Paraburkholderia fungorum: one gene and its partner. The protein of the gene in region 2 interacts with the protein of the main gene of each other region in a pairwise test. Links are inferred from orthologs where the notes say so. Each region holds a gene or a part of one and is shown on either strand. Other genes may lie near its edges.

What was found. The genes of interacting proteins can lie anywhere in the genome.
Region 1: the proteins of pheT (region 2) and secD interact in binary tests that used the Escherichia coli proteins (3 or more experiments, as listed by UniProt). The link is inferred for Paraburkholderia fungorum from one-to-one orthologs.

The regions. Positions count from the first base shown.
Region 1 is NZ_FNKP01000001.1:826,937-831,822, reverse strand. Bases 1,414-4,313 are described here. They hold secD (protein translocase subunit SecD), read left to right. Parts: upstream 1,414-1,769; coding sequence 1,770-3,857; downstream 3,858-4,313. Other genes in these bases: secF (protein translocase subunit SecF), read left to right, coding at 3,876-4,313; yajC (preprotein translocase subunit YajC), read left to right, coding at 1,414-1,654. Also shown: tRNA guanosine(34) transglycosylase Tgt, read left to right, coding at 1-1,126; more of yajC, read left to right, coding at 1,325-1,413; more of secF, read left to right, coding at 4,314-4,826. UniProt on the Escherichia coli protein: Part of the Sec protein translocase complex. Interacts with the SecYEG preprotein conducting channel. SecDF uses the proton motive force (PMF) to complete protein translocation after the ATP-dependent function of SecA.
Region 2 is NZ_FNKP01000001.1:2,687,031-2,692,109, forward strand. What follows is about bases 1,987-5,079. They hold pheT (phenylalanine--tRNA ligase subunit beta), read right to left. Parts: upstream 4,705-5,079; coding sequence 2,269-4,704; downstream 1,987-2,268. Other genes in these bases: BLS41_RS11785 (integration host factor subunit alpha), read right to left, coding at 1,987-2,199; pheS (phenylalanine--tRNA ligase subunit alpha), read right to left, coding at 4,859-5,079. Outside these bases: BLS41_RS11770 (aspartate:alanine exchanger family transporter), read left to right, coding at 1-1,085; BLS41_RS11780 (MerR family transcriptional regulator), read right to left, coding at 1,314-1,742; more of BLS41_RS11785, read right to left, coding at 1,789-1,986.

The DNA of each region.
Region 1 (4,886 bases), 1.9 Mb from region 2 along the record:
ACTGCTCGGCACCGACGGCCAGGCGCGCCGTGGCCGCGTCACGCTGAATCACGGCGTGGTCGAAACGCCGATCTTCATGCCGGTCGGCACCTACGGCACGGTGAAAGCCGTCCAGCCGCGCGAGCTTCACGAGATGCACGCGCAGATCATTCTCGGCAACACATTCCACCTGTGGCTGCGCCCCGGTCTCGAAACCATCGAGGCGCACGGCGGTCTGCACCGCTTCATGGGCTGGAATAAGCCGATCCTGACCGACTCCGGCGGTTTTCAGGTGTTTTCGCTTGGCGATCTGCGCAAGATCACCGAGGATGGCGTCACGTTTGCATCGCCGATCAACGGCGACAAGCTGTTCCTGTCGCCCGAAGTGTCGATGCAGATCCAGAAAGTGCTGAACTCGGACATCGTCATGCAGTTCGACGAATGCACGCCGTACGCGACCAATAACGTGCCGACCTCGCATCAGGAAGCGGCCGATTCGATGCGCATGTCGATGCGCTGGGCGCAGCGTTCGATCGACGAGTTCAAGCGCCTCGGCAACCCGAACGCGCTGTTCGGCATCGTCCAGGGCGGCATGTTCGAAGACCTGCGCGACGAGTCGCTGGCGGGTCTCGCGGAGAAGGATTTCCACGGTCTCGCGATCGGCGGTCTGTCGGTCGGCGAGCCGAAGGAAGACATGATGCGCGTGCTGAACCACATCGGCCCGAAGCTGCCCGCCGACAAGCCGCACTACCTGATGGGCGTGGGCACGCCGGAAGACCTGGTGGCGGGCGTAGCCGCCGGCGTCGACATGTTCGACTGCGTGATGCCGACCCGCAACGCGCGCAACGGCTGGCTGTTCACCCGTTTCGGCGACATCAAGATCCGTAACGCCGTGCACAAGAATTCGCTGCGCCCGCTTGACGAACAATGCGGCTGCTACACCTGCCGCAATTTCACGCGCGGTTATCTGCACCACCTGCATCGGGTAGGGGAAATCCTGGGTGCCCAGCTGAACACGATCCACAACCTGCACTACTACCTCGAACTGATGCAGGAAATGCGCGATTCGATCGACGCAAAAATGTTCGAGCCGTTCCGCAAACGCTTCCACGAAAACCGCGCGCGAGGCGTCGAACAGGCGCCCTGACGCGGCTCGACGGCGGATTCCACAGAAGAATCCGCTGTCGCTGCCGAAGAAAACCTTACAATTTACTTTCGTCGTCGGGCGAAAAAGGCTTTAAACGGTTGATCGCAAAGCCGATTCGCCGTCCCGACGCCTAACTGGCCGGTGGTAGAATAATCGGCTGATTTTTTTGATCGTTTGACTGATAACGGAGAGACCAACGTGTCGTTCATTTCCAATGCCTTTGCCCAAGGCACAGCAACAGGTGGCATTGAATCGAACCTGATGAGCTTCCTGCCGCTGATCCTGATGTTCGGCGTGCTGTACTTCATCATGATTCGCCCGCAAATGAAGCGCCAGAAAGAGCACCGCAACATGCTCGCAGCCATGGCCAAGGGCGACGAAGTGGTGACGAACGGCGGCATCGTGGGCAAGGTCACCAAGGTGGGTGAGGCTTACGTCGGCGTCGAAATCTCGGAAGGCACGGAAATCACCGTGCAAAAAGCGTCGGTCACGACGATTCTCCCGAAGGGCACGATCAAGTCGCTGTAAGGCCGGCTCTCTCGCGTCCGGCGCGGCCTCGCGGCGATTCACGCAAATCTGCTGAATCGCCCGCGCTCATCGCCGGACGCATCGCTTCCAAGCCAACCTTCCCGTTGGACCACTCATGAATCGTTACCCCCTCTGGAAATACGCCGTGATGCTGGTGGCTCTGGTCATCGGTCTCGTGTACACGCTGCCCAACCTGTTCGGCGAAGCGCCGGCGGTGCAGGTGTCGAGCGGCAAGGCAACGGTCAGGCTCGACTCGACCACGCTGGCTTCGGTCGAAGCCGCGCTCGCCGCCAATCAGATCAAGCCGGACGGCGTCACGTTCGACAACTCGTCGACCAACGCGAACATCCGCGTGCGTCTGCCGGACACCGACACGCAATTGCGCGTGAAGGACCTGCTGCAAAAATCGCTGAACGCCGACCCGACCGATCCGCAATATGTCGTCGCACTGAACCTGCAAAGCGCGTCGCCGAACTGGCTGACCGCGCTGCACGCTCTGCCGATGTACCTCGGTCTCGACCTGCGCGGCGGTGTCCACTTCCTGCTGCAAGTCGACATGGCAGGCGCGCTGAACAAGAAGCTCGATTCGGACGCATCGGACGTGCGCACGCTGCTGCGTGACAACAATGTCCGCGACGGCGGCGTGAATCGCGTGAACCAGTCGGTGGTGGTCAACGTGGCGGATCAGGCCACGGCGGACGCAGCGCTCAAGCTGCTCGGCCGCGGCATCAGCGAACTCCAGTGGGCGACGCAGCCGGGTCAGGACGGTGGTCTGCAACTGGTCGGCACGTTCACGCCGGCCGTGCAGCGCGCCGTGCAGGACGCCGCGCTCAAGCAGAACATCACCACGCTGCATAACCGCGTGAACGAACTCGGCGTCGCCGAGCCGGTGATCCAGCAGCAAGGCGCCGACCGCATCGTGGTCGAACTGCCGGGCGTGCAGGACACGGCGAAGGCGAAGGACATCATCGGCCGCACGGCCACGCTCGAAGCGCGCCTCGCCGATCCGAACAATCTGCATCCGAACCCGAACGACCCGGTTCCGCCGGGCGACGAACTGTTCACGCAAGGCAATCAGGCGCCCGTCATGCTGCGCAAGCAGGTGATCTTCACCGGCGACCGGATTATCGACGCGTCGGCAGGCTTCGACGAACATCAGCGTCCGTCGGTCAACATTCGCCTCGACTCGGCCGGTGGCCGTGCGGTGGCGAGCGTGTCGCGCGACAACATCGGCAAGCCGATGGCGATGGTGCTGTTCGAAAAGGGCAAGGGCGAAGTGCTGACGGTGGCGACCATCCAGTCGGAACTGGGCGACCGCTTCCAGATTACCGGCCAGCCTAACCCGCAAGCCGCCGCCGACCTCGCGCTGCTGCTGCGCGCCGGTTCGCTCGCGGCACCGATGGAAATCATCGAAGAACGCACGATCGGCCCGAGCCTCGGGGCGGACAACATCAACAAGGGCTTCCATTCGGTCGTGTGGGGCTTCGTAGCGATCGCCGTCTTCATGATCGCGTACTACATGCTGTTCGGCGTGATCTCGGTGATCGGTCTGTCGGTGAACCTCTTGCTGCTGGTCGCGGTGCTGTCGATGCTGCAGGCCACGCTCACACTGCCGGGTATCGCCGCTATCGCGCTCGCGCTCGGTATGGCGATCGACGCGAACGTGCTGATCAACGAACGGGTGCGTGAAGAACTGCGCCACGGCGCGCCGCCGCAACTGGCTATCCAGAACGGCTACGCGCATGCATGGGCAACGATTCTCGACTCGAACGTGACGACGCTGATCGCCGGCCTCGCGCTGCTCGCGTTCGGCTCCGGCCCGGTGCGCGGCTTCGCGATGGTTCACTGTATCGGCATTCTGACGTCGATGTTCTCGGCGGTGTTCTTCTCGCGTGGCCTCGTCAACCTCTGGTACGGCGGCAAGAAAAAGCTGAAGTCGCTGGCGATCGGTCAGGTATGGCGTCCGGAAACGGCACCCGCAGGCTCGAACGCTTACCTCGGTAACGACGATGCCGCCACCGACACCGCACAGGCAGTCGCCGCGGTGACCAAGGGCAAGTCGAAGGCGCAGCAAGCCATCGAGCAGGCGCGCGGCGGCAAGCCGACCGTGCGTCGCCGCAATGCGCCGGGCACGTCGGACCAGACGTCGGGTTCGACGCAAGGTTCGTCGAGCACGCCGCAGAAACCGGGTTCATCCCGCTGAGTCCCGGAGAACAAGACCATGGAATTTTTCCGTTTTCGCAAAGACATTCCGTTCATGCAGCGTGCGTTGATTTTCAACGTGATTTCGCTGCTGACGTTCCTTGCTGCTGTGTTTTTCCTCGCGCATCGCGGGCTGCATCTGTCGGTGGAATTCACCGGCGGTACGGTTGTCGAGGTGCAATATCCGGGCACCGCGCCGCTCGATCCGGTGCGCAACACGCTGGCCAAACTCGGTTACGCCGACGCTCAGGTGCAGAACTTCGGCACCTCGCGCGACGTGCTGATCCGTCTGCCGCTCAAGCAGGGCTTCACGTCCGCGCAACAGAGCGACCAGGTGATGGGCGCGCTGAAGGCCGACACGCCTGAGGTGCAGTTGCAGCGCGTCGAGTTCGTCGGCCCGCAGGTCGGCAAGGAACTCGCCACCGACGGCCTGATGGCGCTCGCCTGCGTGGTGATCGGTATCGTGATTTACCTGTCGTTCCGCTTCGAATGGAAGTACGCAGTAGCCGGCGTGATCGCCAACCTGCACGACGTGGTGATCATTCTCGGTTTCTTCGCATTCTTCCAGTGGGAGTTCTCGTTGTCGGTGCTGGCTGCGGTGCTTGCCGTGCTCGGCTACTCGGTGAACGAATCGGTCGTTATTTTCGACCGGATTCGTGAGACCTTCCGTCGCGAACGCAAGATGACCGTGGCCGAAGTCATCAACCACGCGATCACCAGCACGATGTCGCGAACCATCATCACGCACGGTTGTACGCAAATGATGGTGCTGTCGATGTTCCTGTTCGGCGGTCCGACGCTGCACTACTTCGCTCTGGCGCTGACGGTCGGTATTCTGTTCGGTATCTATTCGTCGGTGTTCGTCGCTGCGGCGCTGGCCATGTGGCTCGGCGTGAAGCGCGAAGATCTGCTGAAGGACAAGAAAGACCGGGCTGATCCGAACGACCCGAATGCGGGCGCGCAAGTCTGATTTTTAGATAGACGGTGCAAAGCAGAAGGCCGGTTCGAAAGAACCGGCCTTCTGCTTTTA
Region 2 (5,079 bases):
TGCTCTATATCGCGTTCCTGATACGTCCGCAAAAGATCGCCGCTGCGGCGAATGCCGGACTCGAAATCCTCGAAATCGCGCTGCGCAACCCGGCGTTCTGCGGCAAGACGCTCGCCGAAGCACTCACGGGTCTGCCTGCCAACGTGCAGATCGTCGCCGTGCGTAGCGCTCACCATAACGCGCCGGCGTCGCCCGAACTCGTGCTGGCGGAGAACGATGTCGTGCTCGCCGTCAGCCCGGATGGCGCGGCGCTCGCGGAGACTCGCAGGAGCCTCGGCGAAGCCGCGCCCGGACGCGTGCTGCGCGATCGTGGTGATCTGGACTATTTGCGCGTGTTCGCGTCACGCGCGACGGTGGTAGGTCGACAGCTTGGCGAGCTTGAATTACCGGATGGCTCGATCGTCGCGCACGTGCGGCGCGGCGATGCGGACATCATGCCGAATCCCGAGTTGGTCCTCGAATACGGCGACCGGGTGGGCCTGCTGACCGGACGCGCGACCTTCCCCGAGGTGCGCGCTTTTTTCGGCGATTCGATTAAAGGCACCGCGGAATTCAGCTACGTTTCGGTCGGGCTCGGGATGGCGTTGGGTTTTCTGGTCGGCGCAATCCAGATTCCTTTGCCGGGTATCGGCAAGCTTGCGCTGGGTTTGTGCGGCGTGTTGATCGTCGCGCTGATACTGGGGAAATACCGCCGAACCGGCAGCATCCACTGGACCATGCCGTTGCCTGCAAACCTGGTGATGCGCAATCTCGGACTCACGATTTTTCTGGCGCAAGTGGGTATGTCGTCAGGACCGAAATTCGCGGCGACGGTTTCGCAAACGGGACTGCTGATGCTCGGCCTCGGCGCGATCGTGCTGATTGCGCTGGTGCTGCCGATTCTTATTCTCGGCTTGCTGGTGTACCGGCTTCCCTTCGACGAAGTAGCGGGCATTGTCACGGGTGCTTGCGGCAATCCGGCGATTCTGGCGTTCGCGAACAAGCTCACGCCGACCGAGAAGCCCGACATCGGCTACGCGATGATTTTCCCGGCCATGACGATCGTGAAGATCTTGTTTGTGGACATTCTTCCGGCGTTTTGGTGACGGGCCGTGCTGCGAACGCACAGTGCCTAAAAACGCGGCGCCAAAACGAAAAAGCCGCAATGCTTTTTGAGCATTGCGGCTTTAATCTTGTGGTCGGGGCGAGAGGATTTGAACCTCCGACCACACGCCCCCCAGGCGTGTGCGCTACCAGGCTGCGCTACGCCCCGAACAGAGAAAAATTATAACAGACACTTTATTCGATTAGAACCATCTCACGCGAACAAAGCGTTAATGGCCCAACAAATCGATGACCTGCAGCAATTCCTTACGCAACTGCTCGACATCAACCGCGGCGGTCGTAGCAGCGGAGGCTTGCGCAGCGACTGCGCCCTCGCCTTCCTCAACCATCGCATCCGGCGATCCACCCGGGCCGCCATGCGCCCCACCACCATGCGAATCCAACCGGTTGCGCGCACCGTTGATCGTGAAACCCTGCTCATAGAGCAACTCACGAATCCGTCGGATCAGCAGCACCTCGTGATGCTGGTAATACCGGCGATTGCCGCGTCGCTTGACCGGCCTCAACTGCGTGAACTCCTGCTCCCAGTAACGCAACACATGCGGTTTGACGCCGCATAGTTCGCTGACCTCACCAATCGTGAAGTAGCGCTTCGCCGGAATCGGAGGCAAGACGACTTTTTCGATCGTCGCTGTCATCGTCAGTTAGCCGTCGTGGTGGGTTGCGCAGGAACGCGCCGGTCGATCAGCGCGTGAAGCTTGCCTCAGCGCCGTTCTCAACCAGCGCTTTCAGCTTTTGACTTGCATGAAACGTCACAACACGGCGCGCGGCGATTGGAATCGCCTCGCCGGTCTTCGGATTTCTGCCGGGACGCTGGGGTTTGTCACGCAACTGAAAGTTGCCGAACCCCGACAGCTTCACGCTGTCGCCACTCTCCAGCGCATCGCGGATCACCTCGAAAAACGCTTCGACCATGTCTTTCGCTTCCCGCTTGTTGAGTCCGACATTGTCGAACAGCAACTCGGCAAGTTCAGCTTTGGTCAGCGTCGGCGTTTCTGTGGAAACGACGGCGGGTGATGTCGGAATATCGCGAATCATGGCGCTACGTTGCGCCGTAAGAAGGGCTTCGAAATCACTCGAGTTCATTTCATTCATATCTATCAAATGGCGCGCCAAGCAAAAAACAATGGATGCGGAAACAGCCGTGCAATTGTTAAATGCGGGTTATCCGCGCAACCGTGCGCCATATACTCGAGCCAGACGTTCCACCAGAGTTTGAATGGCCAGATCGACCGTTTCATCCTGAAGGGTTCCGCCAGTATCTTGCAAGGTCACACGGAACGCAAGGCTTTTCTCGTGAGCAGCCAGGCCACCGGAAGTGTTTGATTTTGGACGGAATTCGTCGAAAAGCACAACCTTCTGGACGCTCTTGCAAGCGGCTTCGGACTGGGCCTTCTGAAGCTCGTCGAGCAGTGCCTGAACCTCGATTTTCTGGTCCACGACAACCGCAATATCGCGACGCACCGGCGGGAATTTAGAAACTTCCGACGGAATCGGCAATACGCGCTGCATTAATGCTTCAGCTTCGATTTCAAACAGAATCGGCGCATGCGGTAAATCATATTTTTGCATCCAGCGCGGATGCAATTCGCCAATCCAACCCACTGCGCGGCCATTAACTTCAACGCGCGCACTGCGTCCCGGATGCAATGCCGGATGCTCCGCTTTCACGAAACGAGCCACCGCCGGCGACAGCAGCGATTCGAGGTCGCCCTTCATATCGAAGTAATCGACGGTGCGCGTTTGCGCGCCCCATTGCTCGTCGAGCGCGGGACCGTACGCGAGCGCGCCGATCATCTTCGGCTGCGCGAAACCTTCGACCGTCAATTCGCCTGCCTTGATCGACGGATCGTGCAGGAACACGCGTCCGGCTTCGAACACACGCACGCGATCTGCCGCGCGACGATTCAGGTTCGTACGCAGCACGTTGATCAGGCTGCCGAACAACGTCGTGCGCATCACCGACAATTGGCTCGCAATCGGATTCAGCAGACGGACCGGCTTGTCGTTACCGGCAAAGTCCTGTTCCCACTCAGCGTCGACGAAACTGAAGTTGACCGTTTCCGCGTAATCGCGTGCGGCGAGCGCGTGACGGATCACGTGGACCGAGCGCTGCGTTTCGTTGGTCGCCAGCATCTCGCTCGTGGCGACCGGCGGACGCGCCGGGATCTTCTCGAAGCCGTATATGCGCGCGACTTCTTCAATCAGGTCTTCTTCGATTTCGATATCGAAACGATACGACGGCGGCATCACCGAGAACGTGTCGCCTTCGTGCTCGAACGTGAGGCCGAGGCGCGTGAAGATTTGCGCGATTTCGTCAGCGTCGATCTTGATGCCGATGATGCGGTTCGCGCGCGAAACACGCATTTTCACGGGCTCGCGCTGCGGCACGTTGACGGTCTGGTCGTCGACCGGACCCGCATTGCCGCCGCAGATATCGAGGATCAATTGCGTGATGCGTTCGATGTGCTCGACGGTGGTTGCATAGTCGACGCCGCGTTCGAAGCGATGACCCGCGTCGGTCGAGAAGTTGTACTTGCGCGAGCGGCCACGGATGCTATCCGGCCACCAGAACGCAGCTTCGAGGTAGATGTTGGTGGTGTCGAGCGTGACAGCCGTGCTGTCGCCGCCCATGATGCCCGCGAGGCTTTCGATGTGCTGCTCGTCGGCGATCACGCCGACGGTTTCATCGAGTTCGACCGTGTTGCCGTTCAGCAGCTTGAGCGTTTCGCCCTTGCGACCCCAGCGCACATCCATGCCGCCGTGGATCTTGTCGAGATCGAACACGTGCGACGGACGGCCCAGTTCGAGCATCACGTAATTGGAGATGTCGACCAGCGCCGAAATGCTGCGCTGACCCGAGCGTTCGAGACGTTGCACCATCCACGCCGGCGACTTCGCGCGCGCGTTGACACCGCGAATCACGCGACCCGAGAAGCGGCCGCACAGATCCGGTGCCGAGATTTTGACGGGCAGCGTTTCGTTCAGCGTCACTTGAGCCGGCTTGATGTCCAGCGGACGCAGCGATGCGCCAGTAATCGCCGACGTTTCGCGCGCGACACCGAACACCGACAGACAATCCGCCTTGTTCGGCGTGAGCTTGATTTCAAAAACGGTGTCGTCGAGATTCAGCGTCTCGCGGATATCCTGGCCGATCGGCGTATCTTCCGGCAGGATCATCAGCCCGCTATGATCTTCCGATAGCTTCAGTTCGCGTGCCGAGCACAACATGCCCTGGCTTTCCACGCCACGCAGTTTCGAGAGCTTGATCGCGAACGGTGCGCCGCCCTCTTCGGCCGGCGGCAATTGCGCGCCCACCAGCGCGACCGGCACCTTGATGCCCGGCGCCACGTTCGGCGCGCCGCACACGATGTTCAGCGTTGCGCCCGTGCCGGCGTTGACCTGGCACACGTTGAGTTTGTCCGCGTCCGGGTGCTTGACGACTTCCAGCACCTGGCCGACGACGATCTTCGTGGTCGGCGGCGCAGCCGGTCGCAGGTCTTCGACTTCGAGACCGGCCATCGTCAACGCGTGCGACAGTTCGTCGGTCGTCAGTTGCGGATCGACAAAGGTTCTCAGCCAGGATTCCGGGAATTGCATGGTTCTGTGTACGTTCTGATCAGGTTAGGTCCACGTCCGGCGGCGGCTTCATGCATCTCGGTATTCGTGAGACTGCAAGCCACTGCCGGGGACGCTGGCGGCACGCATCGAATCCGTGCCGCGCTCTATGCTTGTCGCGTTCGACCGCGCAGGTTCACGCGAATTGACGCAGGAAACGCAGGTCGTTTTCGAAGAACAGACGCAGGTCCTGCACGCCGTAACGCAACATCGTGAGGCGCTCGAGGCCACTGCCGAAAGCAAAGCCAATGTAGCGCTCCGGGTCGAGGCCCATGTTACGGATCACCGTGGGGTGAACCTGGCCCGAGCCTGAAATTTCAAGCCACTTGCCAGCGTTCTTGCCCGTTTCGAACAGCA